Tolumonas auensis DSM 9187: one gene and its partner. The protein of the gene in region 1 interacts with the protein of each later gene in a pairwise test. Links are inferred from orthologs where the notes say so. Each region holds a gene or a part of one and is shown on either strand. Other genes may lie near its edges. The genes, in order: araC and xerC.

Region 1 (7,453 bases):
AATGACGGATGTTCCGCTGGTGATGATGGCAGCGACCAAAATCGGTGAACGTCAGGGTCAGGAACTTTACAAAGAGATGACTAACCGCAAATGGGATGTGAAAGAAACCGGCGTGTTAGCGATCACTGCTGATGAACTGGATACCGCACGTCGTCGTGTAGAAGGTTCTCTGAGCGCGCTGAAAGCGGCTGGCTTCCCTGAAGCACAGATTTTTAGTGTACCAACCAAAGCCAATGATATTCCTGGTGCACTGGATGCGGCGAACTCCATGCTGGTACAGCATCCTGACGTGAAAAACTGGCTGATTGTCGGTATGAACGACAACACCGTATTAGGTGGTGTGCGTGCGACTGAAGGTCAGGGCTTTAAGGCTGCCAATGTGATTGGTATCGGTATCAATGGTGTTGATGCGGTGAACGAACTGTCTAAAACCAGCGCTACCGGCTTCTTCGGTTCTCTGCTGCCAAGTCCGGACATTCACGGTTACAAGAGCATTCAGATGCTGAACGACTGGGTAGTGAACGGCGTTGAACCAGCGAAATTCACTGAAGTTACCGACGTGGTGCTGATCACTCGTGACAACTTCAAAGTTGAGCTGCAGAAAAAAGGTCTGTAATCGGAATCAATAAGCTCCGGCATGGGTTGTCCCCCATGCCGGGCGCGGAGTGAAAAAATGAATCAGTCAGTCCCTTATCTGGAATTTTGCGGCATCAGCAAGGAATTTCCCGGCGTGAAAGCACTGCAGAATGTCTCCTTCTCCTGCCGCGAAGGAACCGTGCATGCACTGATGGGTGAAAACGGTGCCGGTAAATCCACTTTACTGAAAATTCTCAGTGGTTTTCAGGCACCGTCTAATGGCGTCATCAAATTGGGTGGCACGGAAAAGGCGTTCCAGAATACGGTGGACGCACTGGAAAGCGGTATTGCCATCATTTATCAGGAGCTGCACCTGGTCCCGGAAATGACCATTGCAGAAAACATTTATCTGGGTCAGCTGCCGACTAAGCATGGCTTCATTGATAAAGAAAAACTTTATCAGGATGCAGCTCGCCAGCTCGCTCGTTTGGGTATGGATGTTTCACCGGAAACCCCGCTGAAATATCTCTCTCTCGGACAATGGCAAATGGTCGAAATCGCCAAAGCGCTGACACGCGACGCGCGGGTGATTGCCTTCGATGAACCGACCAGCAGCCTTTCGTCCCGTGAAATTGAACAGTTATTCCGCGTCATCCGCCAGTTGCGGGATGAAGGGAAAGTCATCCTGTACGTCTCGCATCGTATGGATGAAATCTTCGAACTCTGTGACGCCATCACCGTGTTCAAGGATGGACAATTCGTCCGCACCTTTGAATCAATGCAGGAAGTGGATCGTGATCTGCTGGTGAAAACCATGGTGGGACGCGATTTAACCGACATCTACGGCTATGAGCCACGTCCGCTGGGTGACATGGGGTTAGAAGTAAAAAATCTGATGGGGCCGGGCTTGAAAGAACCGGTGTCATTCCATGTCAAACGCGGTGAAATCCTGGGGATTTTTGGTCTGGTTGGTGCCGGGCGCAGCGAGATGATGAAACTCATCTTTGGTGCGGACAAGATGGTTTCCGGCGAGATCTCGGTATTTGGCAAACAGGTGCCGATCCGTAATCCGATTGATGCGATCCACAGCGGCATCATGCTCTGTACCGAAGACCGTAAGGCGCTCGGGATCATCCCGATCCACTCGGTGCAGGAAAACATCAATATCAGTGCCCGTCGGCATAAGGCGCGTGGCGGCTTCATCATCAATCAGAAATGGGAAGATGAGAACGCCCGGCTGCGTATCCGCGATATGCGCGTGAAAACGCCCTCGCCACAGCAGGCCATTATGAATCTGTCCGGTGGTAATCAGCAGAAAGCCATTCTGGGCCGCTGGCTGTCGGAAGACATGAAAGTGATTTTGCTCGACGAACCAACCCGCGGTATCGACGTCGGTGCCAAAAATGAAATCTATAACGTGATTTACGATCTGGCCAAATCCGGTATCGCCGTGGTGGTGGTGTCCAGTGAGTTGCCAGAAGTTCTGGGCGTCTCGGATCGCATCATGGTCATGCGTGAAGGAAGGGTATCCGGCGAACTGCTGCATACCGATGCCAATGAAGTGAAAGCCCTGCATCTGGCTATGCCAGCCAGATAATAACCGGTTTTGGATTTGAGATAACGAGGAGTTTTACCATGGCAATAACCACTGCTGCACAAACAACAGCAAAAAAAGAGACAAGTAGCTCAGGGCTGCAACTCGCCCGCATATGGGACCAATACGGCATGCTGGTGATTTTCGCCATCCTGTTCCTGCTGGCCAGTGTGCTGATTCCGAACTTTGCCAGCCTGATCAATATGAAAGGGCTGGGTCTGGCAGTTTCAATGTCCGGCATGGTTGCCTGCGGCATGCTGTTCTGTCTGGCATCCGGTGAATTCGATATGTCCGTGGGATCTATCGTAGCCTGTTCCGGTGTTACCTGTGCTGTCGCCATTAATGCGACCGAAAGTATCACCATGGGTGTGCTGGCCGGTTTGGGCGTCGGCGCACTGTTCGGCCTGATCAACGGTATCGTCGTGGCGAAGTTCAAGATCAACGCCCTGATCACCACACTGGCTACTATGCAGATGGCGCGCGGGATGGGTTATATCATCTCTGATGGTAAAGCGGTCGGTATTGTGGAAGAAAGTTTCTTTGATATCGGTAACTCTGCCATGTTCGGTATTCCGACACCGGTCTGGATCACGGCAGTCTGCTTCGTGATTTTCGGTCTGCTGCTGAACAAAACCACCTTTGGACGTAATACGCTGTCGATGGGGGGTAACGAAGAAGCTTCGCGTCTGGCGGGTGTAAACGTAGTCCGTACCAAGATCATCATCTTTACCATGACCGGTCTGATCTCTGCACTGGCCGGCATCATTCTGGCGTCCCGTATGACGTCCGGTCAGCCAATGACTTCCATCGGCTTCGAACTGATTGTTATCTCCTCCTGCGTACTGGGCGGGGTTTCCATGAAAGGTGGTATCGGTAAGATCTCTTACGTGATTGCCGGTGTGCTGATCCTCGGTCTGATGGAAAACGCCATGAACCTGCTGAATATCTCTCCGTTCGCACAGTATGTGGTGCGTGGTCTGATCCTGCTGGCTGCCGTACTGTTCGACCGTTACAAACAAGTTCGCAAAGCACGTGTTTAGTGTTCACCCCAGAACACATTTTGTTGGCCAGCGGCAACGCTGGCTTTTTTTCCTTCAGAGGCATTGCGATGGTATCAACCAACAAATGGTAACGTTTACATAAAGAACTTGAACATTTGTGATCGAATTCACTTCCTCAGTGGATTTATCTCCGTCGGATGCAACAAATTAGTGGTGGCTGAATACAATGCACAGAGCTGACTTTTTTACCGAGAAGCTATTTTCCGCTATGTCCACCATGCAAAAAGATAAACCTAAACAGCTGAATCCGTTGCTGCCGGGCTATGCGTTTGATGTGTTCCTGGTTTCAGGAATGACGCCAATAGAAAAAAACAGTGCACTGGATTTTGTCATTGATCGTCCGAATGGCATGAAAGGTTACATCATTAACCTGACGGTCAAAGGGAAGGGTAAGATTTTTTCCGGAGAGAAGGAGTTTACTGTCGAACCGGGTGATCTGCTGTTATTTCCGCCGGAAGCAGTACATTACTACGGCCGTGCAGACGACAGTGATGAATGGTATCACCGCTGGGTCTATTTCCGACCCCGGGCTTATTGGGCTGACTGGCTGAAATGGCCACATGAGGTGGAAAAGGTCGGGCGCATTACATTGCCGGATTCACATCTGGCGGATGAGTTCGATAGCCTTTTTCTGGGGATCGAAGAAACACATAAAGAGATCCGTCCAATGTCAGAACAGCTGGCGATGAATCTGCTGGAGCGGTTACTGATCCGTTGCTATGAGATCTCGTCGCTGGCCGATCATACGCCGATGGATCACCGTATTCTGGAGGCTTGTCAGATATTAAGCGCGTCACTTTCAGCAGAGATCACGATTGAGGCATTGGCAGAGCAGGTGTTTTTGTCACCCTCGAGACTGGCGCATCTGTTCCGTGAACAGGTCGGGGTCAGCATTGTGCGCTGGCGCGAAGATCAGCGGATCATCCGCGCCAAACTATTGCTGCAGACTACCCCCATGCCGGTTGCAGTCATCGGTCAGCAGGTGGGGTATGACGATCAGCTCTATTTTTCCCGGGTGTTTAAAAAGCGGGTCGGGGTCAGCCCGAGCGAATACCGCAAGAACGCCAGCCCGCTCTGATTAACCATCCACCGGGTGTGCAGGCGTTGGCAGCAACAACTGATAAAAGGCCAGATCGAGCCAGTCGCCAAACTTGAAGCCGGCATGACGGATGGTACCGGCATGCACAAAGCCCAGTTTTTCATGCAGTGCAATGCTGGCCTGATTGCTGGCATCAATGCTGCCAATCAGTGTGTGATAATTCTGCTCTTTCGCTAAGGCAACAAGGCGCAGCATCAGAATGTTTGCAATGCCTTTGCCACGATGAGCCTTAGCGACATACACCGAATGCTCTAATGTGTATTTGTTGGCCGGGTAGGCACGGAAGCTGCCATAACTGGCAAAGCCCATCAGTTCCCCCTGCGCATTTTCGATGCCGATCACCGGATAGTTACCGGTCTCTTTATTTTTAAACCAGGTAACCATGTTTTCCATGGTGCGGGCCTGATAATCATACAGCGCAGTGGAGTGCAGAATGGCATCGTTGAAGATGGCAAGAATCGCGGCGGCATGCCGCTCATAACTACATTGAATTATTTGCATGAGAAAGTGGGTTATACCGGAATTGCGATGAATGATAGCATAAGTGCATTCTTGTTAGCGGTATGTAAAAACGTAATGTCTTATTCAAAATGGAATTTATTTCGCAAGGGCTGGATTGATACTTTGCCGCTGGTGGTGGCCGCCGCCCCGTTTGGCGTGCTGTATGGCGCACTGGCGATCGATAATGGCTTAAGTTTCTGGTCGGTGTTGGGCATGTCACTCATGGTTTATGCCGGTGCCTCGCAATTTATTGCCGTGACTTTACTGGCTTCTGCAACCGCATTTCCTGTTATCTGCCTGACGGTGTTTATCGTCAATCTGCGGCACATGCTCTATGCCGCCACGTTGATGCCGCATGTGCGGGAAATATCACTGCCTCGTCGTACATTAATGGCTTTCTGGCTCACCGATGAAACCTTTGCCGTGGTCAGTCAGCGTCTGCAGACCGAAGTGCAGCGCGGTGAACTGGTCTGGTATTACCTGGGCTCAGCGCTGTTTATGTATTCCAACTGGGCATTGTGTACGCTGGTCGGTATCACGTTGGGCCGTCAGTTGCCGAACATGACGGAGTGGGGGCTGGATGTCGCCATGGTGGTGGCGTTTGTCAGTATTGTGGTACCGGCATTGAAGAAATTCCCGCAATGGGCCTGTGCTGCTGTGGCGGTGGTGTGCAGTATTCTGATGCGCGACTGGCCGAATCAGAGCGGGCTGATGGTCGCCTCGTTGCTGGCGGTGGTAACCGGTATGGTGCTGGAAAAAGGAATGAAGAAATGAATCACTGGACATTGATCATCGGCATGATGCTGGTGACCTTCCTGCCGCGCTATTTACCTTTACTGCTGGCCGGAAAGATGGAATTTCCGGAGTGGCTGGAACGTGCTTTCAACTATGTACCAATTGCGGTGCTGAGCGCCATCATCGCGCAAACTACGCTGATCCATGACGGAGCCGTGCAGCTGACCTGGAACAATGCGCATCTGATTGCGGCGCTGGTGGCTTTTGTGGTTGCACTGAAATGTCGTCAGCAGTTAGTTGTGATCAGCTGTGGCTTATTGGCCTTTGGGTTGATGCGCTGGTGGTTTTGATTTGACATGAAAAAGAATGCCGGCATTTCGCCGGCATTTTTGTCTGATTGCGTTAGCGGAAAATTATTTTCCCAGCAAACGCTGATGCAGTTTCTGCACTACCAGCGAAGCATCTGATTCCGGAACCAGGAAGCAGAGGTTGTGGGTGCTGGCACCGTAGCAGATCATGCGTACGTTATGTTCGCTGACCGCATCGAATACCTGAGTACCCACGCCATTCACTTCGCTCATGCGGTTACCGATCAGCGCAACCAGCGCCAGATCGTTTTCCACTTTCACTTTACAGAATGCATTCAGTTCGTCCAATACTCCGTCATGCAGCACAGAACGACCGGTAGATGAGCTACCGGTTTGATCCAGGGTGATCGCCACGCTAACTTCAGAGGTCGTGATCAGATCAACCGAGATGCCGTGTTTCGCCAGAATCGAGAATACCTGCGCCAGGAAACCGCAGGCATGCAGCATGTTCGGGCTGTGCAGGGTCAGCAGGATCTGGTTACGGCGTAATGTGACTGCACGGAACAGCGGGCTGGATTCAGTGGTGTCGCGCACCCAGGTACCGCCGGCTGAAGGTTCTTTACTGGAACCAACGAATACCGGAATACCTTTACGCACTGCCGGTTGCAGCGTCGCCGGATGCAGTACTTTGGCACCGAAGGTCGCCATTTCAGCGGCTTCAGAGAACGTGATTTCCGGGATTGGATGCGCTTCTTTTACCAGTCGTGGATCGGTGGTGTAGATACCCGGTACGTCAGTCCAGATCTCCAGCTCGTCAACACCCAGCGCTTCTGCCAGCAGTGCCGCACTGAAATCGCTGCCACCACGGCCCAGCGTGGTTGTCTGACCGTCAGCGTTAGCACCGATAAAGCCCTGAGTGATCACGATATGATCTTTCAGCAGCGGAGCCATGTCCTGCTGCGCCAGATTATGGATCGCTTCAATTGCCGGAGTGGCACGGCCAAAGCGGCTGTCAGTACGCATGATTTTACGCACGTCAAACCATACGGCTTTATGACCCAGCTGATTCATCATTTCGGTAAACAAGCGGGTAGACATCAGTTCACCCTGTGCCACCAGACGATCTTCCAGTGCAGCATCGCTGTTCTGGGTTGCTTGGCGTGCCATGTCAGCAATCTCTTTTAAAATGCCATCCATGGTTTCGCGCAGCAGGGAAGGGTTACCTAATTCACTCAGAATATTGTCCTGAATGGTTTTCAGTTTTTTCAGGTGAATTTCCTGCTCGGCAGCAGATAAAGTTCCGCGCGCCAGATCAACTAGCAGGTTGGTTACACCAGAGCTGGCGCTCAGCACCACCACACGGGTGTTAGCAGTTTGGGTAACGATGGCTGCGCAACGGCGCATGGCTTCGGCATCGGCGACACTTGTGCCACCAAATTTAGCAACAGTAACCTTGCTCACGGGCTCTCCTTGAATAAGCAGGTATAACAAACTGATACAACGAAGGTGCAACTTGTGCGGCAGGAAGGGAATTCTTTCCAGCCAGAAGCGCTCCACCCTCAGGTGACAGCCCGGAGGA
Region 2 (7,604 bases), 1.1 Mb from region 1 along the record:
CACCCGAACCTGTCTGCATCAGTTCTGTCAGGATCTGGCCGATACCTTCCCGGTGGAATTGCCGCCGGCAAGTAATCTGGCGCTGAGCCGGCCGTGTGAAATCCGTCATCTGGGGATTTTCCTCAATCTGGAGCGTGATCCGACGGCCGACTGGCCGGAAGAGATGCCGCCGGTGCTGGAACATGGCGAGGATATGCTCTGTTTCGGCGCGCGTCAGGAGTGCCTGATTGGTACGGTGGATCTGGTGTACCGGAATTCATGGAATGAAGTGCGTACGCTGCACTTTAACGGTCTGGATGCGGTTGTTGAGGCCCTGAGTACCATTTTAAGCAAGATGCATCAGGACGCTGCGGCACCGGATGCGATCGATGTGTTCTGCTACAGTCAGTATTACCGCGACGAGATCCGCCACCAGTTTACGGAACTGGTGAACTCCTGTATTTCGCTGCGTCTGGCGCTGGATAAACAGCGCATGGTGAAATTACTGTCCGTGGGTGAGCACCGGTATGCGCTGTTTCTGGAACGCCGCGGAGTCTCCGTGCGTCAGCTCAGCAGTGCGATCGATTTTTACCGTCAGGTGTCGGATAACAAACTGGAACGTCAGACCGCGGAGCCGGATAACGGGCTGCATGTGCCGCCGATCGTCGATGCGTATGCCAGTGAAGGCCTGATCCAGTATTTCTTTGAAGATAACGACAACGGTTTTAACGTCTATATTCTGGACGAAAATAACAAAGTCGAAATTTATCACGAATATGCCGGCAGCAAAGAAGATCTGGTGCAGAATGTCAATCGCTATTACACCATGACGCATCAGCGTTTCGACTTCACCGAACAGGTGATCAATTTCAATTTACCGCAGTTTTATGAGCTGGTGCCCGGTTCAGATTCACTGCAGGTCACGCCATACCGCTCCGCGATGCGGGAGATGCCGCAACAGGCATCCGGCTAACATTACCGCTGTTTTTTGTCCTTTGTTCAAAAGTGTAAAGAATCGCAAATCAGGATGAGAAGTATACCTGAAGGACTATTATCGCCTCCGCATTACGTCACATGACTTACGAGGTTGTAAATGAGTATGGGTATCAAAAAAGTTCTGCTGAGCTTGGGTCTGAGTGCTGTTGTTTCTGCTTTCGGTGTATCAATGGCGAATGCCAGTCCGGCCCCGGCGGATGATGAAGCCAGACAGGAATGCCCTGAAGGCCAGAAATGTGATCGTCCGGCTCCGGATACTAAAAAAGCCCGGAAACAGGGTGAAGAACGGACTAACAACGCAGCACCGGAAGGCAGAGAGCATTCTGAAGCCATGAACAGAGCTGAAGGCGACGAAAGCGCGCCTGCGCCACGTGATGAGCAGAAACAGTCAAAAGATCCGAAGGAAAAACCACCAAAAGACGGCAAACCACCGAAAGATGCGCCAGCCGAAGAGTGATCTGCATATAGCAAAACGGCTCCCTGAGGGAGCCGTTTTTGTTGGTAGATTAATATGTTTTCTTGTCGACATGTCCGAGATCGCGTTCCGGCGCGATCTGATCGCGTACCCGCTGCTTCAGTGCTTTGACATCCGGGAAGCCGCCATCCGCTTTACGTTCCCAGATACAGACGCCATTCACCAGAATTTCAAAACGGCCGCCGGTATCCGGATGTAAATTGACGCTGCCCAGTTCTTCACTGAAGGTATGTAACAGCTCTTGTGCCATCCACCCGGCGCGCAGCATCCAGTTGCACTGGCGGCAGTAGTAGATATCAACAACCGGTTTATCCATGATGTTTAACCTAACGTCACTTTTTCGCCGGACTGTTTACTGCAGGCGTCACTGAGTAATTCGATCAGCTCACGGCCACCGCGATTATCAATCCATTTGCCATCTTTCCAGTCGAAGTGATAGCCGTTTTCACGGGTCGCTACCCAGATCTGATGTAGCGGCTCCTGCTTGTTGATAATGATCTTGCTGCCGTTGACAAAAGTCAGCGTGACCACGCCGCTGTTGAGTTCACAATCAATATCGGTATCGCAATTATCTATGGCTTGTTCGATAAACTGGTAGCGCCCTTCCACCAGCGCGTGAAATTCACTGTCTTTCATTCCGGCTTGTCCTATTTGCATTTACTGCGATGAGTGAGATTATAGTGGTCCAAATTACTGAATCGCACAAGATCATGAAAATGCGCACATACAGTGTGGGTTTAGCACTGTTACTGACCGGTTTGCTGAGTGGTTGTGGCTTGAAAGGGCCACTGTATATGCCACAGCAGCCACCGGCACAACAGCAGCCTGCCCAGCCGCAAGACCAGACTGACAACCACCAGACCCAATCATAAGGAAACGATGGAGCCATGGATTTTTTTAATTATCGCGAAGATGGCGAACTGCTGGCCGAACAATGTGCAGTCAGTGAGTTAGTCGCCCAATACGGCACCCCTTTGTATATCTATTCCCGTGCGACCATCGAACGTCACTGGAAAGCGTTTGATGCCGCTGCCGGTGATGTGCCGCACCTGATCTGTTACGCGGTAAAGGCCAATGGCAACCTCGCGATCCTGAACCTGCTGGCGCGTCTGGGTTCCGGTTTTGACATCGTTTCCGGCGGTGAGCTGGCGCGTGTTATTGCCGCCGGCGGGGATGCGAAGAAAGTCGTGTTCTCCGGTGTCGGTAAAACCGAAGAAGAAATGCGTTATGCATTGGGGCAGGACATTCTCTGCTTTAACGTGGAATCAGAGCCGGAACTGGAACGCCTGAATCAGGTGGCGGGTTCTATGGGGAAAGTGGCGCGGATTTCTATCCGTATCAACCCGGATATCGATGCCGGTACCCACCCGTATATCTCTACCGGTCTGAAACAGAACAAATTCGGTATTCCGATTGAACGCGCACCGGAAGTGTACCGCTACGCGGCCAGCCTGCCGAACCTGCAGATCACCGGTGTGGATTGCCATATCGGTTCGCAGCTGACTGAAATCTCTCCGTTCCTTGAAGCAGTCGATAAACTGCTGGCCCTGATCGATGAATTATCGGCTGCCGGCATCAAAATTCATCATCTGGATGTGGGTGGTGGTCTGGGTGTGAATTACAACGACGAAACACCACCGCACCCGAGCGAATATGCACTGGCACTTAAACAGAAACTGCAGGATCGCGATCTGACGCTGATGTTTGAACCGGGCCGTGCGATTATGGCCAATGCCGGTATTCTGGCGACCAAAGTGGAATATCTGAAAGCGGGTGAAGATCGTCATTTTGCGATTGTCGATGCCGCGATGAACGACCTGATCCGTCCGTCACTGTACAGTGCCTGGATGAATATCATTCCGGTGAACCGTTCGCTGCCGCGTGATGCGCATCACTACGATGTCGTGGGTCCGATTTGTGAAACCGGCGATTTCCTGGGTAAAGATCGCGAACTGGCGATTGCACCGGGTGATTATCTGGTAGTCCGTTCCGCCGGCGCGTATGGTTTCTCGATGGCGTCTAACTATAACGCCCGTTCCCGTGCCGCAGAAGTGCTGGTGGACGGTGAACAGCCGCATCTGGTGCGTGAGCGTGAACCGCTGGCATCGCTGTGGCAATTTGAACATCTGTTGCCGTAACAGGAGTCAGGCTGCATGTTGATCCAGTTTTCCAAAATGCACGGTCTGGGAAATGACTTTGTGGTGGTTGATGGCGTCACGCAGAAGGTGTTTTTTAATGCGGAAACGCTGAAACGCCTCGGTGATCGTCATTTTGGTATCGGTTTTGACCAGCTGCTGCTGGTCGAACCGCCGTATGATCCTGATCTCGACTTCCACTATCGTATTTTTAATGCCGATGGTTCGGAAGTGCAGCAGTGTGGTAACGGTGCGCGCTGTTTTGCCCGTTTTGTGCGTCTGAAAGGGCTGACCAACAAAGACCGTATTGCGGTCAGTACGGTCAGTGGCCGCATTGTGCTGCAACTGGAAGATAACGATCAGGTTACGGTCAACATGGGCGTACCGGAGTTTGAACCGGCCAAGATCCCGTTCCGGGCCCTGAAAGCCGAGAAGCTTTATCTGCTGCGCGTTGCCGAACAAACGGTGATGTGTGGAGTCGTGTCGATGGGGAACCCTCATTGCGTGATCGAGGTGCCGAGTGTGAAAGATGCTCCGGTTGAAACACTGGGACCGAAACTGGAGTCGTTTGACCGGTTCCCTGAGCGGATCAATGTCGGTTTCATGGAAGTGGTTTCTGCCAGTGAAATCAATCTGCGGGTGTATGAGCGTGGTGCTGGTGAAACACTGGCCTGCGGCACCGGCGCCTGTGCCGCCGTCGTGGTTGGTATTCAGCAGGAGAAACTTAAAGGCCGTGTGAAGGTGAATCTGCCCGGCGGTTCGCTGTATATCTCCTGGAATGGCCCTGGCAGCCCGGTTTACATGACCGGTCCGGCAGAGCATGTCTTCGACGGACAAATCGAATTATGAGTATCAACATGGGTGCACTGGAGTCGATGCTGGAAGAGAACCGCATAGCCGATTATCTGAAGCAACATCCGGATTTTTTCCTGCGGCATAAAGAGTTGCTGGAAGAGATAGCGGTGCCCCATGAACAGCGCGGTACGGTGTCGCTGTTTGATGTGAAACTGGAGCGGCAGCGCGAGCGTCTGCAGCAGCTGGAAGATGAACGGCAGGAGCTGCTGGCGAATGCCACCCGCAACGAGTTTATCTTCCGCGTCTATACCGATGTCTATCCGGCGCTGTTCGCCTGCACGTCAATGCGGCAGTTATGGAAGTGTCTGCATTCCACGTTTCGTGAACGGTTGCGGATCCCGGCCTGTGCGCTGTGGGTGAATCAGGCGCGGGTGAAAGCCAAGCGCTTTGATAAGCCCTATGAGATGGAATATCCGCTGTTTCAGCGCTTGTGCCTCTATCCGATGGCCGATCAGCTGGTCTATTTCGGCCGCGTCAATGATTGCGACCGGGAGCTGATTTTCGGGCAGGGCTCGCTGGTGCACTCGATGGCCCTGCTGCGGCTCGGGGAGTATGGCGAATGGGGCTTTCTGGCCTTTGGCCATGCTAATCCGCAGCATTATCAGCCGGGGATGGACAGCCTGCTGCTGGAGCAGTTAGGCCGGTTCGTGACCTTGTTGCTGCCGACACTGGCCCGTTCCTGTGAGTGAGTCACTGTCCTCTGTCTTACATACCTATCTGGAATACCTGCGCGTCGAGCGCCAGCTCAGTGCGCATACCCTCAGTAATTATCAGCGGCATCTGCAGGCGTTAATTGAATGGCTGCAGGAGAAGCAGATCCAGGACTGGGGTGAGCTGAATAACCCGCTGGTGCGGCAATGGGCGCACACGCTGCGTAAACACAAAGATACTTCGCCGCGCACCATCAGCACCAAGATGTCGGCCCTGCGCAGCTTTGCTGACTGGCTGGTGATCCGCGGTATTCTGGCGGCGAATCCGGCGCGTGGGGTGGCACTGCCGAAACTGGGACGGCCACTGCCGAAAAATCTCGATGTCGATCAGGTACATCAGCTGCTGAATATCACTGATGAATCGGATCCGCTGGTGGTGCGTGACCGCGCCATCATGGAGCTGTTCTATTCCACCGGTATGCGTCTTTCTGAGCTGGTGGCGCTGGATCTGAATGATCTGGATATGACCAGTCGTCAGGTCAGAGTGATCGGCAAGGGTAACAAAGAGCGCATTCTGCCGGTTGGCCGGCTGGCACTGGAATGGCTGGAGAAGTGGCTCAGAACCAGAACCGCTTTTCTGCTCGAAGGGGAAACCGCCCTGTTTCTCAGCAGCCGCAAGCGGCGCATTACGGCGCGGATGGTGGAGATCCGCATTGAGCAGTGGGGACAGAAACAGACACTGAACAGTCATGTACATCCGCATAAACTGCGTCACAGCTTTGCCACACATATGCTGGAATCTTCCGGCGATCTGCGCGCGGTACAGGAGTTGCTGGGGCATGCCAATCTGGCGACCACGCAGATCTATACCCACCTCGATTTTCAGCATCTGGCTGCAGTGTATGACCAGACGCATCCCCGTTCCAAACGTAAAAAGCTCAAGCCGGAAGAGGAAGAGTGATTTCAGGCTGCTATCGTCAGTTTGACACCCAATGCTTTTAATACTTTAACCACGGTTTCGTATCGGGGATGAGCGCCCGGTGCGAACGTTTTATACAGACTTTCCCGACCGAGACCGGTTTGTACCGCGATCTGGCTCATGCCTCTGGCTTTGGCTACATCGCCTAAAGCCGTCAGAAATAGTGCCGGATCATCTTCCTCCAGAATGGCATTCAGATATTCGGCAATAGCCTCTTCGCTATCAAGATAATCTGCCGCATCGAAAGAAGACAGCGTGACTTTTTTCATGAAGATTTCTCCAGTTCAACCCAGATCAGCTTTGCTTGTCTGATGTCTTTACTCTGCGTTGATTTATCACCACCAGTGGTCAAAAATTTCTGTTTTAAGAAAGACGTTCATAATAAGTGTATCCTTAAAGATACATACTGCAAGTGTAAATAATCCCTTAATCGGCTTATGATGGCAGATATCTTCGGACCGCAAGACCTGTCAGGATCTCCTCAAGTTGCTGAAAAAATTCTCTCTCATGGTGCAGGGCACCACGTCCGATGCCGGTAAAAGCACGCTGGTGGCGGGGCTGTGCCGTCTGCTGAAACGACAGGGCTGGTCGGTGGCGCCGTTTAAATCGCAGAACATGGCGCTGAACAGTGCGGTGACAGCAGACGGTGGTGAGATTGGCCGCGCGCAGGCGGTACAGGCGCAGGCCTGTGAGATTGAGCCGACCGTGCACATGAACCCGGTGCTGCTGAAGCCAAATACCGATATCGGGGCGCAGGTGATCGTGCAGGGCAAGGCACTGGCGGATATGGACGCCTGCGCGTATCACGAATACAAACCCCGGGTGATGGGCGCAGTGATGGAGTCGTACCACCACCTGCAGGCGCACTATCAGGCAGTGATCATTGAGGGCGCGGGGAGTCCGGCGGAGATCAATCTGCGCGATCGTGACATTGCCAATATGGGCTTTGCCGAAGAGGCAGATTGTCCGGTCATCATTATTGCCGACATCGATAAAGGCGGCGTGTTCGCGCATCTCTATGGCACGCTGGCGCTGCTTTCCGAGAGTGAACAGAACCGGGTGATCGGCTTTGTTATCAACCGCTTCCGTGGCGATATTACCCTGCTGCAAGGTGGCCTCGACTGGCTGGAACAGACCACCGGCAAGCCGGTGCTGGGCGTGCTGCCTTATCTGCATGGCCTGTATCTGGAACAGGAAGATGCCATTGCGGTGCAGCAAGGTGAGCGCGGTAAATTCCGCGTGGTGGTGCCCTGTTTCCCGCGCATCAGTAATCACACCGATTTTGATGTATTGCGGCTGCATCCGGATGTGGATCTCATCATGGTGCCGCCGAATCAGCCATTACCACCGGCGGATCTTATTATTCTGCCCGGCTCGAAGAGCGTGCAGGGTGATTTGCGCTTCCTTCGCGAACAGGGCTGGGATAACGCGATCAACCGTCACCTGCGCTTCGGCGGCAAGCTGATTGGTATCTGTGGCGGTTATCAGATGCTGGGCGACATGCTGCATGATCCGCTGGGCCTGGAAGGTGAGGC

The links.
Region 2: the proteins of araC (region 1) and xerC interact in binary tests that used the Escherichia coli proteins (3 or more experiments, as listed by UniProt). The link is inferred for Tolumonas auensis DSM 9187 from one-to-one orthologs.

What each region holds. Positions count from the first base shown.
Region 1 is NC_012691.1:2,356,285-2,363,737, reverse strand. Bases 2,505-5,353 are described here. They hold araC (arabinose operon transcriptional regulator AraC), read left to right. Parts: upstream 2,505-3,397; coding sequence 3,398-4,309; downstream 4,310-5,353. Other genes in these bases: TOLA_RS10940 (AzlC family ABC transporter permease), read left to right, coding at 4,907-5,353; TOLA_RS10945 (GNAT family N-acetyltransferase), read right to left, coding at 4,310-4,831; araH (L-arabinose ABC transporter permease AraH), read left to right, coding at 2,505-3,210. Also shown: TOLA_RS10965 (arabinose ABC transporter substrate-binding protein), read left to right, coding at 1-616; L-arabinose ABC transporter ATP-binding protein AraG, read left to right, coding at 674-2,173; more of araH, read left to right, coding at 2,212-2,504; more of TOLA_RS10940, read left to right, coding at 5,354-5,605; TOLA_RS10935 (AzlD domain-containing protein), read left to right, coding at 5,602-5,916; lysC (lysine-sensitive aspartokinase 3), read right to left, coding at 5,980-7,335. UniProt on the Escherichia coli protein: Transcription factor that regulates the expression of several genes involved in the transport and metabolism of L-arabinose. Functions both as a positive and a negative regulator.
Region 2 is NC_012691.1:3,416,640-3,424,243, reverse strand. The notes cover bases 4,087-7,086. They hold xerC (tyrosine recombinase XerC), read left to right. Parts: upstream 4,087-5,121; coding sequence 5,122-6,051; downstream 6,052-7,086. Other genes in these bases: TOLA_RS15995 (cobyric acid synthase), read left to right, coding at 6,556-7,086; TOLA_RS16000 (addiction module antidote protein), read right to left, coding at 6,054-6,338; TOLA_RS16010 (DUF484 family protein), read left to right, coding at 4,431-5,129; dapF (diaminopimelate epimerase), read left to right, coding at 4,087-4,434. In the rest of the region: TOLA_RS16040 (class I adenylate cyclase), read left to right, coding at 1-952; TOLA_RS16035 (hypothetical protein), read left to right, coding at 1,073-1,432; TOLA_RS16030 (Rdx family protein), read right to left, coding at 1,482-1,766; iron donor protein CyaY, read right to left, coding at 1,772-2,086; LPS translocon maturation chaperone LptM, read left to right, coding at 2,167-2,322; lysA (diaminopimelate decarboxylase), read left to right, coding at 2,338-3,588; more of dapF, read left to right, coding at 3,604-4,086; more of TOLA_RS15995, read left to right, coding at 7,087-7,604. UniProt on the Escherichia coli protein: Site-specific tyrosine recombinase, which acts by catalyzing the cutting and rejoining of the recombining DNA molecules.